One region of the Providencia rettgeri genome, then DNA from elsewhere that is predicted to be linked to it. Evidence: predicted binding sites of a transcription regulator. Region 1 holds the regulator's gene; each other region holds the start of a gene.

What was found. Region 1 encodes CRP, which controls carbon source genes, mostly activating them, when cyclic AMP is high. Its sites were predicted from a motif close to ATGTGANNNNNNTCACAT; they were not measured.
Region 2: AB6N04_RS19515 (NupC/NupG family nucleoside CNT transporter) is a predicted target of CRP. The motif match lies at 3,024-3,041, and genes of this name have one in related genera.
Region 3: AB6N04_RS04480 (PTS mannitol transporter subunit IICBA) is a predicted target of CRP. The motif match lies at 3,202-3,219, and genes of this name have one in related genera.
Region 4: AB6N04_RS04380 (NupC/NupG family nucleoside CNT transporter) is a predicted target of CRP. The motif match lies at 1,043-1,060, and genes of this name have one in related genera.

What each region holds. Positions count from the first base shown of each region.
Region 1 covers NZ_CP163512.1:3,961,254-3,965,651, reverse strand. The annotation lists gene AB6N04_RS18210 (hydrolase) at 1-425, shown strand, start outside; gene AB6N04_RS18205 (YheU family protein) at 422-631, shown strand; gene AB6N04_RS18200 (phosphoribulokinase) at 690-1,556, shown strand; gene AB6N04_RS18195 (OsmC family protein) at 1,638-2,045, opposite strand; gene crp (cAMP-activated global transcriptional regulator CRP) at 2,402-3,034, shown strand; gene AB6N04_RS18185 (hypothetical protein) at 3,233-4,398, shown strand, end outside.
Region 2 covers NZ_CP163512.1:4,276,000-4,280,397, reverse strand. The annotation lists gene deoA (thymidine phosphorylase) at 1-254, opposite strand, end outside; gene deoC (deoxyribose-phosphate aldolase) at 303-1,082, opposite strand; gene AB6N04_RS19515 (NupC/NupG family nucleoside CNT transporter) at 1,575-2,858, opposite strand; gene AB6N04_RS19510 (TatD family hydrolase) at 3,162-3,947, opposite strand; gene AB6N04_RS19505 (patatin family protein) at 3,940-4,398, opposite strand, start outside.
Region 3 covers NZ_CP163512.1:985,154-989,551, reverse strand. The annotation lists gene AB6N04_RS04485 (mannitol-1-phosphate 5-dehydrogenase) at 1-1,120, opposite strand, end outside; gene AB6N04_RS04480 (PTS mannitol transporter subunit IICBA) at 1,132-3,081, opposite strand; gene AB6N04_RS04475 (SLC13 family permease) at 3,670-4,398, shown strand, end outside.
Region 4 covers NZ_CP163512.1:966,505-970,902, reverse strand. The annotation lists gene AB6N04_RS04380 (NupC/NupG family nucleoside CNT transporter) at 1-978, opposite strand, end outside; gene ligA (NAD-dependent DNA ligase LigA) at 1,252-3,270, opposite strand; gene zipA (cell division protein ZipA) at 3,328-4,317, opposite strand.

The DNA.
Region 1 (4,398 bases):
AACGCTATTTATTGAATGGCTTAAAGCGTAATGCGACTCGCAAACTGGTGCGCTACCCCGGTTCACTGCCATTAAATTTGTTACAACTAAAACAACTTAAACGCATTCGTGAGTTTGATGATGTTATCACCGCCCGTATTCATGGCTTTGATGATGCAACGGACTATTATCAAAAATGCAGTGCGCTTCCTAAGCTAGCCTATATCACCAAACCTACGTTAATCATTCATGCGAAAGATGATCCTTTTATGGCACCTGAAGTGGTCCCTGATTTATCACATCTGCCTAAAAATGTAGAGTACCAAATGACTGAACACGGTGGCCATGTGGGCTTTGTCAGTGGCTCGTTAAGAAAACCCAAAATGTGGCTAGAAACCCGAATTCCACAATGGCTAACCCCTTATTTAAATAAGGAACAAAAATGATTATTCCTTGGCGAGAACTTGCGCCTGAAACATTGGAAAATCTGATAGAAAGCTATGTGTTACGCGAAGGCACCGACTACGGTGCCCAAGAAAAAAGCCTGCAAGAGAAAGTAAACGATGTGAAACGGCAGTTAGTTTCTGGCGAAATTGTGCTAGTCTGGTCACAATTGCATGAATCGGTTAATTTCATGCCTAAAGCCCGCTAACCCGCTTCGCTCGCTGTTGCTAAAATAGTGGCCATAAGCGCAACACAGGGAGTCCGCTATGTCCAAAAAACATCCGATTATTGCCATCACTGGTTCAAGCGGTGCCGGCACAACCTCTACCAGCCAAGCATTCCGTAAAATATTTCACCAATTAAATATCCAATCTGCCACGCTAGAGGGCGATAGTTTCCACCGTTATACGCGCCCTGAAATGGATATGGCGATCCGCAAAGCGAGAGAACAAGGACGGCACATTAGCTACTTTGGTCCAGAAGCCAATGACTTTGCGCTACTTGAACAAACGCTGGTTGATTATGCTAAAACTGGCTGTGGAAAATCGCGAAAATACCTACATACCTACGATGAAGCGGTGCCTTATGGTTTACAACCGGGGACATTCACGCCTTGGGAAGCACTGCCTGAAAAAACCGATGTGCTATTTTATGAAGGTTTACACGGTGGGATAGTAACCCCCGAACACAATGTTGCCCAACATGTTGATTTATTAGTTGGCGTTGTACCTATCGTAAATTTGGAGTGGATACAAAAACTGATCCGCGATACGACAGAACGCGGGCACTCTCGAGAAGCTGTGATGGACTCAGTCGTGCGCTCGATGGGCGATTACATTAACTATATCACGCCACAATTTTCCCGTACGCATATTAACTTCCAACGCGTCCCCACGGTAGATACTTCAAACCCCTTTTCAGCGAAAGCCATTCCTTCACAAGATGAAAGTTTTATTGTTATTCGCTTTCGTGGGCTAGAACAGATCGATTTCCCCTATCTACTATCAATGATATCTGGCTCTTTCATCTCAGCAATGAATACGATTGTCGTACCCGGTGGGAAATTAGGTTTAGCGATGGAGTTAATTATGACGCCAATAGTCGAAAAATTAATTAGTCGAAAGCACAGCTAAATTTTTTGATTATTATAAAAGATGCTTATCATTAATTAAGGTAAGCATCTTATTTATCAAATATAACAACAACAATTAAACTTATTTTTGGTTTTTTATTTCAAAGCTATGTGACACTTCAACGGTTTTTTCTAGCATTAACGCCACTGAACAATATTTTTCAGCCGAAAGTTGCACTGCACGTTCAACGGCTTTATCCGTTAATTCATTTCCTGTTACAATAAAATGCAGATGAATTTTAACGAAATAACGTGGTGCTTCTTCACGGCGCTGAGAGGTTAATTTCACTTCGCAGTCGGTAATATCATTACGACCTTTTTGTAAGATAGATACCACGTCGATGGCGCTGCAACCGCCCGCAGCCATTAGTACCATCTCCATTGGGCTTGGTGCTTTATCTCCAGCATTACCGTCCATCATCACTTGATGACCTGATGCTGACTCACCTAAAAAAGAGAGGCCTTCTACCCATTTAACTCTTGCTTCCATTTTATTCCCCTTGAAATGAAATCGATTTAAAGGCTACATTGTTCCATAGATATAATAAATGTTATATCAGCTTTATTCTGCTGAAGCGATACAGGAGAGACTTTCTGTATTGGATATGCTACAAACAATACTTAGTTGATAGGATTAAGATCAAAACTCAACGTTGCATTTGATTATATTATAGTGTTGATATCAATTTGTTCACCCTAACCATGAAAAGCGATTGATATAATGTTGCTATTCTTATTATTTAGGGTATATAAGACAAATTAATATGCTAAGCTAGTGACTTTAAAGCCAGCCTTTCTGGTACGCTTTTTCCGGATGGCTGCAATAACATACAGAGGATAACGCTAATGGTTCTCGGCAAGCCACAAACAGACCCTACTCTTGAATGGTTTTTGTCACACTGCCATATTCATAAGTATCCATCCAAGAGCACACTGATCCATCAGGGTGAGAAAGCAGAAACCCTTTACTACATAGTTAAAGGTTCAGTGGCTGTTTTAATCAAAGATGAAGAAGGCAAAGAAATGATCCTCTCCTACCTGAATCAGGGGGATTTCATTGGTGAGCTTGGATTATTTGAAGAAGGGCAAGAACGTACTGCGTGGGTTAGAGCAAAAATCGCCTGCGAAGTTGCTGAAATTTCTTACAAGAAATTCCGTCAATTGATTCAGGTTAATCCTGATATCTTAATGCGTCTCTCTGCGCAAATGGCAAGCCGCCTGCAAACAACGTCAGAAAAAGTGGGTAACCTCGCTTTCTTAGACGTTACAGGTCGTATCGCTCAAACGTTACTGAATCTCGCTAAACAACCTGATGCCATGACACATCCAGATGGGATGCAAATTAAAATCACCCGTCAGGAAATTGGTCAAATCGTTGGTTGTTCCCGTGAAACTGTCGGCCGTATTTTAAAAATGCTGGAAGATCAAAACTTAATCTCCGCACATGGTAAAACCATTGTTGTTTACGGCACACGATAATTAACCTTTCGCCTCACTCCCTTGGTGAGGCGCACTCTTTCGAATAGCTTTATATCATTGGTATAAAGCTATTTACATGAATGATTAGTGATAATCATATTTCCCATAACAATCCAAGTAGTATCGTTTCTTTATATTTTCTAGCTAATTGTCAAACTAAGATAGTGATAACTAATCATTACTCGGAGATTATTAGTTATGAAAATAGACAATAAACAAAATAATCATTTAGCCAGCATATCTAGTAATAAAAATATTCCCCCTCGAACGCCTTCAGTCATTTGTAATTTAAATACTATCAAAACATTCAATACCGTAAATTATCAGAAAATAAATTTTGCTATTCAGTCTCGATACTTTCATGAAAGAGCACAACCCGAATTAGACCATCTACCTTATTCACCACCTGTTGAAAAAATCTTGCTACCTTATAAATATCATGAAGATGAGTTTATTTCTCCATCAAATATCTTTAAGCGTAGCATTATCATAGAACAAAATTCACCCAAAAGCGTTAAACAGGAAGATACCGCCATGAAAATTAGTAATCCTAATTCTGAATCAATAAATATAAATAGAAAAAACTTAATTAAAGATTTTGGCATCAACAAATTAAAACACTTTTTCTATGAATCTATTGATAAAATAAACTCAACAGGTAAGATTCGAGCTTTAATCGTTATGAATAAACTGAAGCCCAGAGCAGAAGATTTATACAGTGTTAAGTTTTATAGTCAACAGAGGATCACTGAAATACAAAAGACTAACAAACAAAATACAGAGACTGTCAATAACGAAAGAAATCTGCCAATAGCATTTTCAGGTAAGGATAAAGCGCAATTTAATCAGGCTAAAATATTAAAAAATGAAATTTATGAACTCGAAAAAAAGATATTACATTATGATAATTTTAGTCATGTAGGTGATAAGTTTCAATATACCAAATCAGTACAACAACTGATTAATGAATGTATTTTATCTCCATCGAATAAAAGAGGTAATAAGTTTAATGCCACCATTGAGACTATGAATGGAATTATTAATAAGCTAAATAGTCAACACCTTTATTTTAAAGAAAATAAAAATACAAACATAGAAACCACATCTAAAAAAATTATGTTCAATAGTAATGAGAGTCTAAACTCTAATTCCTCAGGTTATTTCTCAGAATCAACTGATACATCGGAATATAGTTCAGAAGAAACTATAAAGCAAAATATAACCAATAAACAGACTATTAATCGAAAAAATAATATGCAAGAAAACGAAAAATTAAAAAATACAGAAACTCCTCTTAAAAAAACACATATTACAGTGAAGCCGAAGAAAAAAACATATCAGTTTAATGGAAAAATATACCAAAC
Region 2 (4,398 bases), 310 kb from region 1:
TGTTTATCCACTAATGGGCCATTAAGATTGAGCGATTTCCAATTCAGAACGGTGCCTGAATCACGCATTGCCAGTGTCAAAGCCACACGCTCAGGCATCGTCATATCGTTAAAATAGATGGTCATTGCCAGCGCAGCAATTTGGCCTTCCGAAACAGAATTATCACGAACACCATTGATAAAAAAGCGAATTTCCTCTTCACTTAATGGTTTGCCATCGCGCTTTTTACGAATAATCTCTTGTGCCAGAAACACGATATACTCCTTTAAAGTCGAATTTATCGGCTAACAATAATGCGAAAATTAATAACTACCGCTTGATTTTTTAACGTCGTAACCCAGCGTGTTTAATAAATTTGCTAACAAGCTTGATGCGCCAAAACGGAAGTGGCGGCTATCAACCCAATTGTCACCTAAAATTCGACCAGCTAAAGCTAAGTAATCAGCCGCTTCTTCAGCAGTACGGACACCACCTGCGGGTTTAAAACCAACTGTTTTTGCAACACCCATATCACTGATAACTTGCATCATGATTTCTGCGCTTTCTAAGGTTGCATTAACGGGGACTTTACCTGTCGAGGTTTTGATAAAATCAGCACCTGCTTTAATTGAAATTTCTGACGCTTTACGAATTAACGCCGCATCTTTTAATTCGCCTGTTTCAATGATCACCTTCAGTAAGACATTCGCAGTTGCACAAGCATCTTTACATGCTTTCACTAAATCAAAACCGATTTGTTCATTACCTGCAATGAGCGCGCGGTATGGGAATACAACGTCAACTTCGTCCGCACCATAAGCGATAGCCGCTTTGGTTTCTGCTAATGCGATTTCAATGTCATCATTACCGTGTGGGAAGTTGGTTACTGTCGCAATACGAATATCAGGGGTACCTTGCTCACGCAGGGTTTTGCGTGCAATCGGAATAAAACGAGGGTAGATACAAATTGCCGCGGTATTGCCCGCAGGGCTTTTGGCTTGATGGCATAATGCGATTACTTTTGCATCAGTGTCATCATCATTTAATGTGGTTAAATCCATCAGGGTCAGCGCGCGTTGTGCGGCTGCTTTTAAATCAGTCATATAACTCTCCAACGTTATTAATTCTTCAGAACGACACGTTCTTTGTTGGCGAGCGGGCTTGGTTCCTTAAAGATGCCAGCCGGATGCTTCCGAACTGAGCAGCTGAGTTCCTTCTCACCGCACGATGCCCTAGAGTCAGTGGACTCTGAGAACTAGCAGTTCCATTAGCAGCTTACTAGTGTCTATTTGACCATGGAACCGCGTCATTTTATGTGCTACAAATCACATTAATCGACTGAAAGTTACATTATTAAAGATATAAATGTGAGTCAGATCTCATTATACCCGATCTGGCGGTTAATTTATTCACTCAAATGGCTTTTTAACCCCAGACAATCATTAATTGACTAAGTTAAGAATAGTTGAAATTTTGCCGTTGAATATAAAAGATCGCAAAAGAATATAATCGATAAAAATAAAAGCGAAAGAGACTCCCTTTCGCTTTTATAATGAACAGATTCGATAAAACTGCCTGAAACTCAATAGCGTTTTTTATGCTACGGCAATTGCACCCAAGGTCAAGAAGAAGCCAGCAATGGTTGCACTCATTAAGTTAGATAGCGTCCCCGCCATCACCGCTTTCATACCGAGACGAGCAACATCTCCACGGCGATTTGGCGCCATTCCCCCCAAACCACCTAATAAGATCGCTACCGATGACAAGTTGGCGAAACCACATAATGCAAATGAGATAATCGCTTTTGTATGGTCAGACAACACTTGCTTACCTGCCGCAATAACTTCCGCATCCGCCTTCATATATTCACCGAAGTTCATAAAGGCAACAAACTCATTCACGACAATTTTTTGACCAATGAAAGAGCCCGCAATCGTTGCTTCACTCCATGGCACACCAATTAAATAGGCGATAGGCGCAAATAACCAACCTAATAACAATTCAAGAGATAATTGTGGATAATCAAACCAGCCACCAATACCACCTAAAATACCGTTGATTAAGGCAATTAATGCAATAAATGCCAATAACATTGCCCCCACGTTCAGGGCTAATTGCATCCCTGATGATGCTCCCGCTGCGGCAGCATCAATAATATTAGCAGGACGTTCGTCTTCCGCGACTAAATCGACCGCATCAACTCTGTCACGCACATCTTCCGTTTCAGGCACCATTAGTTTTGCGAATAACAACCCCCCCGGAGCTGCCATAAATGATGCCGCAATCAGGTATTCCATGGGTACGCCCATTTGTGCATAACCCGCTAATACAGAGCCGGCCACTGATGCTAATCCGCCACACATAATGGCGAACAGTTCAGAGGTTGTCATTGTTGCAATATAAGGACGCACAACCAACGGCGCTTCTGTTTGCCCAACGAAGATATTGGCTGTCGCAGAGAGAGATTCGGTTCTTGATGTGCCCAATACTTTTTGTAAACCGCCACCCAGTACTTTTATGACTAACTGCATAATACCTAAGTAATAAAGCACAGCGATTAACGATGAAAAGAAGACGATGATAGGCAGTACGCGGAAGGCAAAAATAAAGCCACCACCGCCAAATAATTCGAACATTTTGTCGGACACTAAGCCGCCAAAAATAAAGCTCATGCCATCTTGACCATATCCGATGACTTTGGAAACACCATCAGACATCCCTTGCAGCACGCTGCGCCCAGCAGGTACATATAAAACTAATGCGCCAATTGCCAACTGGATAATAAATGCACCACCCACGGTGCGAAGTCTTATCGCGCGGCGATTGCTAGAAAATAGGATAGCTATCGCGATAAGTACCGCCATTCCTATAATACTCATAATGAGTTGCATGGAAGGATCCCTGTTCACTTGATTCTAGGTTGATATATAAGGAAACGTGTAAGTCTCCTTGACTCTTTGTGTGATGATTATACCTAGTCATCATGAATAACTCGCAATATTCATCACAAATACGAAGTGCAAGAAGCACTAAAAATTCAAATAATGTGATAACAATCACAAAATAAGATCAGTTTTATCTGGAAAGGCACTAAAGCAGTAATTGAACATCGTAAAAGCAGAATGGGTTAGATCAGATAGGAAATGAATTTATATAAATAATATTTATTGTTTTGAGTGTTTTTACTTTGTCAGATTAAATAATGACAGACTATTGTTGTAAAGTTGTTGAGCGATTTCTTCTGGCGTTTCGTGGCGAAGCTCACAAAACGAACGGAAAATCCATTCAAGGCGTTCCGGGCGATTTGGTTCGCCTTGAAAACCGGAAACAGGCATATCAGGTGCATCAGTTTCGAATAACAGAGACGTTAATGGTAACTGGGACATCACATGACGGGTTTTATTGGCGCGTTCATAAGTTATCGTTCCCCCTACACCAATATAATATCCCAACTTAACAAAGGCTTGTGCTTGGGATAAGCTCCCCGCAAAGCCATGCACTACCCCACGAGCAGGCACATCAATACGACGCAGCATCGCCGCAAGCGGATCATGGGTTTTACGAGAATGCAAAATAACAGGTAAATCAAACTGTTTAGCCAGTTTAAGTTGAGCCATTAACAGTTGCTGTTGGCGCTCAAATTGAGGGGTTTGCATGTATAAATCGAGCCCTATTTCCCCTATCGCCACACACTTTTTATTTTTCTGCCGAAGGTAATCCACTAACACATCAAAATGTGCATCTTGATACTGCTTGATATACAGCGGGTGAAACCCCATAGCGGCATACAATTGGGGATATTGTTGTGCCAATTGCCACACTCGAGCAAAGTTATCCAAGCTCACGGTTGGGATAACAATCTGTTCGACACCGCTTTTTTTGGCACGTTGTAGGCTATCAGTAAAAGAATCACTGAACGGCGGGAAATCAAAATGGCAATGTGTGTCTATAAATTGTGTTTTACCCATTACGACTTTCATTAACTGGCATTATGATTGAAGACTCGGTCGCAAGTTCTGGCACCAACGCTTCCGGTACTGGCTCATTTTGTGCAGAAGGCGCAATATCAATCTCAAGAGAGCTAAGTTCCATTTTCTGTTCCAACGTTTGGTTAAAACGCTCTTGCCTCTGATAAAACCCGGCTCCAAGGGCGGCAATAAAGTAACGCCCACAACGCCGCCCTGTATGATAATCCTCATTTAAGGAAGAGACTTTACTGCCCAGCGCACTACTTTTTAACGGTACAGGAGGGTAAATTTCAAAAACCTGCACATTTTTAGGGGGATTTTCAATAAATTCTTGCGTTTTGCGGTAGCTTTTCAGATGCACCTTTAACATCGCGGCCATCCGCTGTAACCCATTGTTGTCCCCTTCTAACCAGCGCGTCATTCTTTTTACCCATTCAGGGGTAAAATACAT
Region 3 (4,398 bases), 1.4 Mb from region 1:
TTTTATCGACAATATGAGGGTATTGTTGTAAACCACACAACTCAATTATGGTTTGATAGATACCATTTTCTTTAATCAGTTCAGCCATCTCAATTGCTTGAGGGTCACTAGAACATCTAAAGTGAAGAGCCGCAGCAATACCAATAATCAGATTATCATTAGGCAATTGATACTCAAATGTCCCTAATAACGGTTTAATAAGTCTATCTTCTGGGCTGAGTTTGCGGATAGGTTGACGTCCTACTCTGCTGACATCATCCTTTAAATAAGGGTTAGCAAAACGGTTTAATATTTTTTCAATATATTGCTGATGCTGATCTGCATTAAATCCATACCGTTGAACTAAAACTTGTCCACTTTCTTCCATCGCACATTTGACAATAGCGTGAATTTTTGGGTCATTAATGGCATCACTGATTGTTTGGTGACCATATCGTTGACCTAAATAAGCCGTAATGGCATGACCTGTGTTTAACGTAAATAGTTTACGCTCAACAAATGCCATTAAATTATCCGTCAACTCCATCCCATCAATTGTCGGAATATTGCCAATAAATTGTGTTTGGTCGACAATCCACTCACTAAATGATTCAACGGTTACAGCAAGAGGATCGTCATTAGCTGCATCCATTGGAGGCACAATACGATCAACCGCAGAGTCAACAAAACCAATATGCTGCTCAACCCATTGATGTATTTCTTGGGGTAATAGACTGAAAATATGACGTTTTAATTGGCTTGTTCCCCTCACCATATTTTCACATGCAATAATGTTCAGTGCTCTTTGGTTATTTAATTTATTCCTCAGAACAATACCCTGCGCTAACGTAGCCGCTATCTTTTCAAGAACTTGTGGACCTACCGCAGTAGTGACCATATCTGCTGTCGCGATATATTCAATCGTTTTTGGATCATTCGTATTAATTGCATGCACATGCTGCACTTTTTCAATACGATTTTCTTGACCCACTATATGAACTTGGTAAGACTGCTGGTGCTCTAGTTGATCAATTAGTGGCTGATTAACATCTGTAAATGTCAGTTGCGAATTCGCATCGGCGAGTAATTTACCAATAAAGCCCCGACCAATATTACCTGCACCAAAATGAATGACTTTCATTGTTATTATCCTCACGCTGCACTTTGTGATGCTAAAATTTCGAGCACTTCTTGAATATTTTGGGTATTACACAGTCTTTCGATCACCCCATCTTCATCTAGTGCTGAGGTTATCCGCGTAATAACTTCAATATGCTCATTATTTTGTGCTGCAATACCAATAACGAGACGCGCAATTTCATCCGGTTCATCGCCAAATTGAACGCCATCAGGATATTGGCAAATAACAATGCCTGTTTTTAAAACACGATCTTTTGCTTCAATAGTTCCATGAGGAACTGCAATAGATTCGCCAAGATAAGTTGAAGTTAAGCTTTCTCTTGCTAACATCGCGTCAATATAATCAGGCTCAACATAGCCACCTTCGACTAATTTTTGTCCCGCAAATTGAATCGCTTGTATTTTATTCTCGGCCGATAAGTTTAAATAAATGTGTTTTGCACTGAGTGTAAATAATGCTTCATCTTTATCTTCAACATCAAAAGTTTCATCATTTGCAGCAACGATAGTTTGTTTAATTAAGCGTCCATCATTTGCGGCAATAGGATGTTTTTTTGCAATTAGATTTGTCACAAGATCATTATACGTTTGAGCATCTAAGAAATTTGCTAAAGAAATATGCATTGCATTCGGCGCAAATGTTTTTGCTCTTTCAGTAAGATCTCTATGGGTTATCACAATATCGACATCAGCAGGAAGATCATTGATTGCCATATTAGTGACATTAACATCAAGCAACCCTGCATCACGCACTTTTTTTGCTAATACCCCTGCTCCCATGGCGCTTGAACCCATACCAGCATCACAGGCAACAATAATATTACGCACACTTGCAAGGTTAACGGTTGAATGGTTATTAACCGTTGCTTTATCTGATGATTTAGATTGCGTTTTCATTTCACGCATTTTTTTCGTCGCATTATCTAATTCATCATCATCACCTACGCGAGTTCTTTTTATTAAAATCGCAGAAACAAAGAATGAAACAAGCGTTGCGCTCGTCACTGATAAAATAACACCAACTAGTGAAGATTTTGGCGTCATCAGTAACACGGCAAAAATAGAGCCCGGTGAGGCAGGTGAAACTAAACCTGCATGAAATAGGTTCATCACAAATACCCCTGTCATCCCACCAAGAATAACAGCAAGGATCAAACGTGGATTCATTAAGACATATGGGAAGTAAATTTCGTGGATCCCACCGAAAAAGTGAATAATTGCAGCGCCTGGTGCGGATTGTTTTGCATTACCTTTACCAAAAAACATGTACGCAAGTAACACACCAAGTCCCGGTCCCGGGTTCGCTTCAATCAAGAAGAAAATAGATGCACCTGTTTCAGTGGCTTGCTGAATACCTAATGGGGAAAAAATCCCATGGTTGATCGCGTTATTGAGAAAAAGTATTTTTGCAGGCTCAACAAAGATTGAGGTCAGCGGCAGTAAATTATTTTCCACCATCACATTTACGCCAGCCGCTAACACTTTAGACAAGCCAGCAACAAGTGGGCCAATAGCAAGATAAGCCAGTATCGCCAATAGCATGCCAATAATACCCGATGAAAAGTTATTGACGAGCATTTCAAAGCCCGTTTTCACTTTCCCATCAATCCAACGGTCAAAGCGTTTAATCGCGAAACCGCCTAATGGGCCAGCAATCATAGCCCCCATGAACATTGGCATATCAGCACCGACAATCACGCCCATGGTTGTGATTGCCCCAACAATTCCCCCACGCTCACCACCAACAAGGCGTCCACCGGTATAACCGATTAGTAGTGGTAATAAATACGTGATCATTGGGCCAACAAGTTGGGCCAATGTTGCATTTGGCCACCAGCCTGTAGGAATAAAGAGCGCGGTAATTAACCCCCACGCAATGAAAGCACCGATATTAGGCATAACCATATTACTGAGGAAACGCCCAAAATTCTGTACCTTTAATTTGATATTTGATGTTACCATGATAGAACCCCGTGGTACGAGAACAATAAGGTTGTAACGTTATCGCCAAATAACGTTAGTGGATCTTTCGACGCTTTCACTCTAGCATGACCTTTGGCGGATGCGTACCACGCGGGTTTTATGTGACAAACATCACTTAAACCCCCTATACCACCCCATATAAATATTGAGCATGATCACAAATATAAGTTGTAACTTTATTACAACGTTCAATTGTTGAGCAATAAAGCAAAAAAACGTGACATAAATCACTTATAATTTAGTGAACTAATTTCCAAAATAGAGATAATGATCACGAATTATTTTCATTGCTTTGGGTCTTTCAACATTTCCAAAAACGAAATTAACCTTTCTATTACCATTTTGTTTTATTTTGTAATTAACTTTCACTTATCACTTATCGATAAAATGGACCTTAGATTGAAAGCTCAAAAGGCTGGTAATCCTCTTTTCCATTTTCTATCTTTTTTCGATAATCATGAATAGGATTTAATGCAACTTATTATTATTAAAAGGATATCTAACCTTGATCCAGAAGAAATTCACCGATAAATTATCATTAAATTTCTTAGTTAAAATGTGAATACAATGACATTAACCATTATTGTTTTTCTTTTGGTTTACGTTGCCATGGGCTTTGGCAAACTCCCCGGGTTTAAAGTCGATAGAACAGGTGCAGCAGTTATTGGCGCGTTAGCCATGATGGCAATAGATAGTATTACGCCACCACATGCTTGGGATGCCATCGATTACCGAACTATTGGGATGCTATTTGGTTTAATGGTGGTGTCTGCATCATTTGTTGTGTCTGGCTTTTATAGCTGGACGGCCAACCGAGTTGCCATGTTAAAGGTTTCCCCTCCAACTCTTTTAGCTGTATTAATCGGTGTTGGCGGCATTCTTTCTGCCTTGTTAACAAACGATGTCGTTGTGGTTGCGATGACACCGTTATTGGTTTCTATTAGCTTATCTCGCGGTTTAAACCCTATCCCATTCTTATTAGGTTTTTGCTTTGCAGCAAATAACGGCGCTGCTGGCTCATTAATTGGTAGCCCACAAAATATGATCGCCGCTCAAGGACTCGATATCTCCTTTGTGGGTTTACTCGAGGCTTCAGCGATCCCGGCTTTACTTTCATTACCCATAACGTGGTTAGTTTTAGTTTGGCTGTACCGCCACCGTTGGTATATTGCTAAGGAAGAAATGCAAACAACAACACCAACACCGCAAGAAACACTTAATGTATGGGAAACGACCAAGGCAGGTGTTATTACTTTTGCCGTTATTGTTGCATTTATTGCGAGTGATATTCCAAGG
Region 4 (4,398 bases), 1.4 Mb from region 1:
AGCGATAGCTTGTAAGCCATCCATTGCCACGAATTCGTTCGTTACCATCTTCACTGCCATGATCCCGCCAACTTGTAGGGCTTCATCGGCAGGGATACCTAAAATCCAAGCAAATGGATAGAACACGTACCCCAGCATAGTTTGGAAATCAATACCGAAAATTGCTGAGAAAATACCGTTAATCATAGCAATCAGGGCAATAAAACCAATCAACATCGCTGAAACGATAATCGCAACTTTAAATCCAGCAAGAATGTATTCACCTAACATTTCAAAGAAGCTTTGACCTTCATGTAGGTTGCTCATTTGAATGTCTTCTTCACCTTCGGGTGGATATGGGTTGATTAAAGACAGCACCACGAAAGTACCAAACATGTTCAGGACTAATGCTGCAACGACGAAGCGTGGCTCCAGCATCGTCATGTATGCACCAACAATTGACATCGATACTGTCGACATTGCTGTTGCTGCCATGGTGTACATTCTGCGATCTGACATACGGTTAAGCTGATCTTTATAAGCAATAAAGTTTTCAGATTGACCCAGTAACAGTGAGCTTACTGCGTTGAATGATTCCAGTTTCCCCATTCCATTAACTTTAGATAATACAGTACCGATAACACGAATAACGATCGGTAGAATTTTAACGTGCTGTAAAATCCCGATTAACGCAGAAATAAAGATGATTGGACATAAAACTTGTAAGAAGAAGAACGCTAAATTTCCTTCAATCATGCCGCCGAAGATAAATTTTGTACCTTCCGCTGCATAACCTAACAGGTGAGTAAACACCCCAGCTACAGCGAGAACAAAAGATTCACCGATATTCGATTTCAAGAACAGATATGCTAATGCAATTTGAATAACCAGTAGTTGAACGACATAACGAGGACGGATCCCCTTACGGTTACTACTTGCTAAGATGGCAAGAGCAGCAATTACTACTAAAGATAAAATGAAATGCAGGATCGAGGTCATATGCGACTCCAACAAATTTAAGGATCAGTCTATGTGTATATTCTATGTAATGGGTAACATTTAAATGAGACCACGGTCACATTAACCTGAAAACTAAGTGGGTGTATTTTGCAAAAAGAAGAAGGTGATCACGTTTTAATTAACGATAACAGGACAAATGACCTTTTTTGCACAGAAATGTTGTTGGAAATTTACTTTAAGTCTGATAATGACCTATCAAGGCTTAATTACCTCACCTATATGAGATAACTAAGCCATTCAAAATATAGTTTACTACTCGATATTCAGCAAACGGATCAATTCATCCTCATCAATAACAGGGATACCGAGCTCATTTGCTTTTGCTAATTTCGACCCCGCCGCTTCGCCCGCGATCACCATATCGGTTTTTTTAGAAACACTCCCCGCGACCTTCGCCCCAAGAGCAACCAGCTTATCTTTCGCCTCATCACGGGTCAGAACGCTCATAGAACCTGTTAATACCACTGTTTTACCTGCAAATGGACTATCAATTTCAGCGCTATTAACCACTTTTACTTCTGGCCAATGGATATTTGCTCTGGTGATTAAATCATTAATAACCGCTTGATTATGTGCTTCGTGGAAGAAGTTCACCACATGTTTAGCAACAACATGTCCGATATCTGGCACTGTTTTTAAGGACTCTTCATCCGCTGCCATTACCGCATCCAGCGTTGCATAGTGCGCCGCTAAGTTAGCAGCTGTCGCTTCACCAACCTCACGAATACCTAATGCGTAGATAAACCGCGCTAATGTGGTTTGTTTAGATTTTTCAAGTGCATCAATCAGCTTTTGAGCTGATTTTGGCCCCATTCTATCCAACCCAGTTAATTTGCCTGCACTTAATTGGTAAAGGTCAGCGGGCGTTTTTACATACTCTTTTTCAACGAGCTGATCGATGATTTTATCCCCCATGCCATCAACATCCATAGCACGGCGAGAAACGAAGTGTTTAAGTGCCTCTTTGCGCTGCGCACCACAGATTAACCCACCAGTACAACGGGCAACTGCCTCACCTTCAATACGTTCAATATCTGAACCACAAACAGGGCAATGAATTGGGAACACAATTTCACGGCTATCGGCCGGGCGTTTATCTGCAACAACGCTAACAATCTGGGGGATCACATCACCAGCACGACGAATGACCACCGTATCGCCAATATGCACGCCAAGACGCTCAATTTCGTCTGCATTATGCAATGTCGCATTACTCACAGTCACACCCGCCACTTGTACTGGTTCAAGACGGGCAACAGGTGTGATCGCCCCCGTACGCCCAACTTGGAACTCCACATCTTTTAATACAGTGATTTGCTCTTGGGCCGGGAATTTAAATGCGATAGCCCAACGCGGCGCGCGAGAAACAAAACCAAGTTCTTCTTGGATGGCAATCGAGTTGACCTTAATCACGACACCATCAATATCAAACCCTAATTCTGGGCGAACTTGTTCGATTTGGTGATAAAAATCCAATACCGCTTGATGGCCTTGGCGCAGTTGTACATAGTGACTAACAGGTAGCCCCCATGCTTTAAACTGTTGTAAACGGTCATAATGCGTGTCCGGTAATGTGCCACCTTCAATCAACCCTACCCCATAACAATAAAATGTGAGAGGCCTTTTTGCCGTGATACGAGGATCTAGCTGACGTAATGAACCTGCCGCCGCATTACGTGGATTAGCAAAAACTTTGCCATCCGTTCGCCGCGCTTCTTCATTCAACGCCTCAAAACCTTTTTGTGGCATAAAAACTTCACCACGAATTTCCACACGAGCCGGAATGTTGTCCCCTGTTAAGCGCAATGGGATTGCACGGATAGTGCGCACATTTGCGGTAATATTTTCGCCGACTGTTCCATCACCGCGAGTGGCCGCTTGCACTAATTCGCCATTTTCATACAACAAGCTGACAGCTAAACCATCAAGTTTCAATTCACAACAAAATGTGAGCGCATCATGGTTTTTTAAACGATCTCTAACGCGTTTATCAAAAGCCAAATAACTCTCTTCATCAAAAACGTTATCTAAAGACAGCATCGGAATTTCATGACGAACCGTTTCAAATGCTGATAAAGGTGCAGCTCCCACACGCTGAGTGGGTGAATCACTCGTAACAAGCTCTGGATGTGCTTCTTCAAGGGCTTTCAAGCGCTGCATCAGTTTGTCATATTCCACATCGGGAATTTCGGGCGCATCAAGTACATGATACTGGTATTCGTGATGACGTAGTTGTTTTTTTAATTCATCGATTTCATTTTTGGTAGTCATGATCCACTCGTAAAGATAAAAAACCCCCAGTTAAGGGGGCTTTGTAAAACACTTGGTTTAATTTAGTGTATTTCTGATCCGCGCATGATACACCTCAATTTTTTGTGGGGTTAGCATCTTGCGTTCATCATCTAGCACCACGCCACCAGCATCGGATGCGATGCGCTGTGCCGCTTGTAACATGAGTTTAAAGTTCTGGCTTGCTTCACCATAGGATGGCACCATCATAAATATGGAGACACCCGGCGTAGAGAAATCAGCCATAGTTTCAGGATCAAAGGAGCCTGGTTTCACCATATTCGCTAAACTAAACAAAACGGGGCCAGTGCCTGACGGATTTACGTGGCGGTGAAAAATTTTCATTTCACCAAATTGGAAGCCCGCTTGAAGAATACTTTGTAGTAATATTTCACCTTGTAATTCTTGCCCCTGATGTGCGGCTACATGAAGTACCAGGACTGTCTCCTTGCGATTTGTTGTAGCAGGCTCTTCCTGTGGTTCAGCTTTCGTTTCAGGGTGCGACGGCGTCTGTTCATGGTGTTTAAGCTGTGGCTCTTCTTGTCGTTTGTGCCCATCAATATGCGGTTCTGTTGCATGATGCTGCACTGGTTGAGTACCTATTTCAGGTTCAGCAACATCATCATTCATATTGATGGTCAGTTGTTCTGGCACATGGGGAGCTTGAACATGCTGAGCGACAGGCTCAGCGTGAACTGGCGGCTCTGGTGCCATACTCATTTTAATTTCAGGTTCAACCGACGATAATGGCTGTATATTAGGTTCAACTTGAGACTCATTTTTTACCGGATATACAGGCTCAGTCGCAGCGGGTTGAATAGGTGCCTGCTGAGTGGATTGATTTTCAGTAAATAATGCAGAATCATCATAGTCCGATGAATTCTCCTGCGTGTCATTTTTTCTACGTTTTACAGGTCTGTCGCGAAATAACTTTGAGCGCTCTTTACGGCTGGTCCATAAACCATGCAGTAATAAAGCGACAATCGCTATCGCACCTACGACCACTAATATTAGACGCAAATCCTGCATCGCTGCTATCTCTAGTTGATGAATGAAAATGCCATCACGGCGGAAACTACCTTAAGATTATTTCTCAATTGCTCTAAGTGC